Regions from separate parts of the Rhodococcus sp. MALMAid1271 genome, predicted to be linked through region 2. Evidence: predicted binding sites of a transcription regulator. Region 2 holds the regulator's gene; the other holds the start of a gene.
The links. The regulator LexA, encoded in region 2, represses DNA repair genes until DNA is damaged. The targets are predictions, from matches to a motif close to CGAACANNTGTTCG.

Region 1: the regulator LexA is predicted to act here: its motif matches at 916-929, upstream of ACOQFP_RS11095 (DUF222 domain-containing protein).

Annotation. Positions count from the first base shown of each region.
Region 1 is NZ_JBMIRQ010000079.1:21,033-23,490, reverse strand. It holds gene ACOQFP_RS11095 (DUF222 domain-containing protein) at 1-901, opposite strand, end outside; gene ACOQFP_RS11090 (cryptochrome/photolyase family protein) at 1,179-2,458, opposite strand, start outside.
Region 2 is NZ_JBMIRQ010000097.1:14,629-17,086, forward strand. It holds gene nrdR (transcriptional regulator NrdR) at 1-108, opposite strand, end outside; gene ACOQFP_RS14645 (hypothetical protein) at 209-622, opposite strand; gene lexA (transcriptional repressor LexA) at 993-1,670, shown strand; gene ACOQFP_RS14655 (acyl-CoA dehydrogenase family protein) at 1,760-2,458, opposite strand, start outside.

The DNA of each region.
Region 1 (2,458 bases), on a different contig from region 2:
TCGACTCGGCCGTGTCGGGGTGTCTTGGGCCGCCGGTGTCGACCGGGTCGACTGCGTCCCTTTCGGTGGAGTTGTCGGATTGCGCTGCGGTGCGTGAGGTTTCGTCGTCGGCGATGTCGTCGGTACTGTTCCCGCTGCCGGTGAGGTCGGTCAGATCTCGTAGGTTGATGTGGAGGTTGACGTGCGGTTTTTCTCCACCTTCGATGGTCCGGTTGTGGGCGGCGAGGTAGCGGTCGAGGATGTGTCCGAAGGCGTCGGCGCGGCGTCGGGCGGGGCTACGGGGGTCTGGGGTGCCGTCGACGGCGGGGCGGGGTGCGGTCAGGGGTGAGAGGGCGGTGAGGAGTTTTTCGCCGGTGACGGCGTCGAAGTCACCTTTGAGTGCCAGGCGCCCGTTCAATGTGGTGGAGGCGAACAGTTCGTTGCGGTCGGTGTCTTCGGCGGGTGGGGTGGTGCCGCCGTAGAGGTCGTGCAAGCGGGTGATGGCGGCGCGTAGGGGGCCGGTGCGGGCTTCGGGTCCGGTCGCGGCGGTGATCAGTGCTGCCCGGGCCATGTCGCGGCCCTCGGGTGGGAGGTCGTCGGGTGGGGTTTCGGCGAAGTCGAGGATCAGGGCGGCGTGGTCGATGGACATGACGCCGGTGTTGACGGCGTCGGCGATGTCGGGGAAGTTCTTCAGTCCGCGGGCGAGGGCGAGGATTTTGTTGGCTTTGCCTGGCGTGAGCAGGGTGGTGGAGGTGAGCCAGCCGGCGGGTCCGGGGAAGCCGAGTTTCTCGCGGGTGACGCGGGTGTCGATCTCGGCGACGAGAGCGATCCGGCGGGCCTCCAGCAACTGGATCTGGTGGGAGACCGCGGCGGCGTCGGCGAGGAGTTGGTCCTCGCTCAGTTGCCAGATCTCCGTCGTCATGACCCAAACTGTATCGAACTGGTGTTCGAGTAGCAATGATCGTCAAATCGAAAACTATTGCCCTGCACAACTATTCGCGAGCACGTTCTTGTCGGTAGCTCGTGGTATACGTCGCGCGCACCCGGAAATCACAATGAGCCGGTCGTATGCGGCAGACACCGTGGAACACGGTCGGTCCTGGTGGCAGCGACTCCTCAGATGTGGTGCACCTCGCGCAGTCGATCTCGACGAGGACCACTCGACAGGGTCCGGCCGTGCTCGACTGTGCCGAGGCTCGTCAGTACACCTCGCGCTGCCGTTCCTGTTCCAACACCTGCTCGAGGTCACTCAACCGGTTCATCGACGACACCTGCCGCGCTGTGCGGTGGTTGGCGGCCAGAAGCTGTCTATGCCGATGCACGAAGGCCCAGTAGCCGGCGGTGAACGGGCATGCATCGTCGCCCAGTCGCTTCTTCGGATTGAACTCGCATGTGCCGCAGTAGTCGGTCATGCGGTTCAGGTAGGCCCCACCCGAGGCGTAGGGCTTGGTGGCGATCACTCCGCCGTCCGCGTGCTGACTCATGCCGATCACGTTCACCGGCATCACCCAGGCAAACCCGTCGACGAAAGCCGTTGCAAACCAGTCGGTCAATGCTCTCGGGTCCCAAGCATGTTGTAGCGCAAAGTTTCCCAGAATCATCAGCCGAGGAATGTGGTGTACCCACCCGCGATCACGCACGCCGTCGACGGTGCTGGACAGGCATTTCGCCACCACAGCGTCGCCGTCCAACTCTGTCAACCACTCCGGAAGCGGTTCATGCGCTTCGAGCTTGTTGCGTTCGAGATACTCCGGCCCCAGATGCCAGTACAGATGCCACACGTATTCACGCCAGCCGAGGATCTGCCGAACGAAACCCTCGACACTTGCCAGCGGGGTGCCGTCGCGGTGGGCGTCCTCGGCGGCGTGCGCCACGTCAAGCGGGTGCAGCAGGCCGAGGTTCAGCGGGACCGAGAGCAGGGAGTGAGACATCGTCCAGTCGTCGGCCATCACCGCGTCCTCGTACTTGCCGAAGTCGTCCAGCCGATAGTTCACGAAGTGCGCCAACGCATCCGACGCCTCGGCCGCCGTCACCGCGAACTTTCGTGGCCCGTCGACTCCGACGGTGTCGAGGTCCCAGTCGTCGAGGTCGGCGCGTACCTGCTCGTCGATCGCGTCTTCGGTCGGCCACCACGGTTCCTCGACACCCAGGGTCAGGCGTCCCTTCGGCGGCGGCGACTGGTTCTCGGCGTCGAGGTTCCACTTTCCCGAGACCGGTTCGGAACCGTCCATCAGTACACCGAAGGTCTTGCGCTGCTCGCGGTAGAACGTTTCCATCCGGAAAGTGCCGCGCTCGGCCGCCCATTCGGCGAACTCTGCCCGGGGGAGCGCGAACATCGGCGTCGGAAGAATCTTCGAGACCAGTCCCTCCTCGTGCAAGGCGGTGACGAACTTCTCGGCCGCGTGTGACGTCGGCTCGAACACCACCACGGGTTTGCCGAACTGCCGCAACCCTTCCCGGTACGTCTCGGTCTGCAGAT
Region 2 (2,458 bases):
CCGGCCACATTCCGGGCAGGAGCGGCGACGCCGGATTGCCTGCCCCTCGTCCATGTCTCGCGAGTCGACCACGCGTGAATCGGGGTGCCTGCAGAACGGGCAATGCATGAAGGAGCCTCCGTCGTAGCCGATGCTCCGACGTGAAACATGTGTGTCGGAGCAGTCAGTCGAGGATACTCAGTCTGCCCACGAGCGATGGGGCCGGTGGTCACCTGCCCGGCGCGTACTCGACGACAACTCCGTTGTGGACCTCCACCACGCCGGTCGGCTGCACGGCTGCATCCGGCGCAGCTGCCCGAACATTGGCAATGCCGATCAGGCCGCCGGCCACGACAACAACTGCGAGCACCCACAGCACCAACGATCTCGTCCGGACCGGCTGGCCCGCGAAGTGAGCCGAGGTCTCGTCGAACTCACGATCGGCCAGCTCGCGATCGGTGACCTCGGTCCGGGACGGGGCCAGCACCGGCAGGCACGCGGTCGGCTGCACACGACGCGCGGTCGTGACCCCCGGTGCGGCGACCGAACTCCGAAGCGCGGGACGAACCCGGCGACGACGCTCCACCACGGTGGACCGGGTACGGATACCTGCAGCGGTGGGGCGATCGGTGATGATGGTCATCGGAACCTCGACTTCGCTCGTTGGATCGATTGTTCGATCAGGCGTTCGATGGACGCTTGTTCGAAGTTCTATCACGGGGCTCCGACAAAGTCTGCAGAAAACGCGACACGAGTCGAACAGATGTTTGATTCAACAGCTGATACACGCTAGATTCGTGGCAGAAACCACACGCCACACGAGTCGACACCATCAACTCCAGTCCGCGCAGACCGACGCACGCAGACCGGATCCAGGACACCAGCAGGAGGCCGACAGCATGAAGGACCAGACCTCGACGAGGTCGACCACGGGTTCGAAGACGACGGGTTCCAAGACGGCGGCCACGAAGGTTGCGGCAGGCAAGCCGGCCGCCGAACCGACACCCAAGGCGATGGAAGTCGGCACCGACATCGCCGCGGGGCTGACCGAACGCCAACGGAAGGTCCTCGAAGTCATCCGAGCCTCGGTCACCGAACGCGGATATCCGCCGAGCATTCGCGAGATCGGTGACGCGGTGGGTCTGACCTCGACCTCCTCCGTCGCGCACCAGCTACGCACCCTCGAACGCAAGGGATTCCTCCGACGTGACGCCAACCGTCCCCGGGCGGTCGACGTACGCGGGCTCGACGAGGTTCAGGCCGATCAGGCGGCCGCCGCGGTCGACGGTTCCGCGGAGGATCAGGACCGACTCCCGACGCCGACGTTCGTACCCGTCCTGGGACGCATTGCCGCCGGTGGTCCGATCCTCGCCGAGGAAGCCGTCGAGGACGTCTTTCCCCTCCCCCGCGAGTTGGTCGGTCAGGGTTCACTGTTCCTGCTCAAGGTCGTCGGCGAGTCGATGATCGACGCGGCGATCTGCGACGGAGACTGGGTTGTCGTCCGTCAGCAATCCGTGGCAGACAACGGAGACATCGTCGCGGCGATGATCGACGGCGAAGCGACGGTCAAGACCTTCAAGAGGTCCAAGGGCGAGGTGTGGCTACTGCCGCACAACCCGCTGTTCGAGCCGATTCCGGGCAACAATGCCGCCATCCTCGGCAAGGTCGTCACCGTGATGCGCAAGCTCTAGGGAACCTCTCCGCCGACAGGCGAAGGGCTGACATGCGAAGGGCCGCAGCACGTCTGTGCTGCGGCCCTTCGTGTCCGTCGGGGGGCGAATCAGAGGTTCAAGCCGCGCCCGATGATCTCCTTCATGATTTCGGTGGTTCCGCCGTAGATGGTCTGAACGCGAGAGTCCATGTACGCCTTGGCGATCGGGTATTCCTTCATGTAGCCGTAACCGCCGTGCAGCTGTAGGCACCGGTCGATCAATTTGACCTGGTTCTCGGTGGTCCACCACTTCGCCATCGCGGCTTCCTGAACGGTCAGGGTGCCTGCGTTGAGCAGTTCGATGAATTTGTCGACCATGATGCGGGTGGCGGTGGTCTCGGTTGCCAACTCCGCCAGGACGAATCGGGTGTTCTGGAACTTGCCGATCGACTTTCCGAAAGCCTTGCGGTCGCGACAGTACTGGATCGTCATGTCCAGTGCCGATTCCATGGCTGCCGCGGCGACCACTGCGATCGACAGGCGTTCCTGGGGCAGGTTCTGCATCAGGTAGATGAAGCCCATGCCTTCTTCACCGAGCAGGTTGGCGGCAGGCACGCGCACGTCGGTGAAGCTGAGCTCGGCGGTGTCCTGGGCCTTCATGCCGATCTTGTCGAGATTGCGCCCACGCTCGAACCCGGGCATATCGCGTTCGACGACCAGCAGGCTGAAGCCCTGCGCACCCTTCTCGGGGTCGGTGCAGGCCACCACGATCACCAGGTCGGCGTTGATCCCGTTGGTGATGAACGTCTTCGACCCGTTGAGGATCCA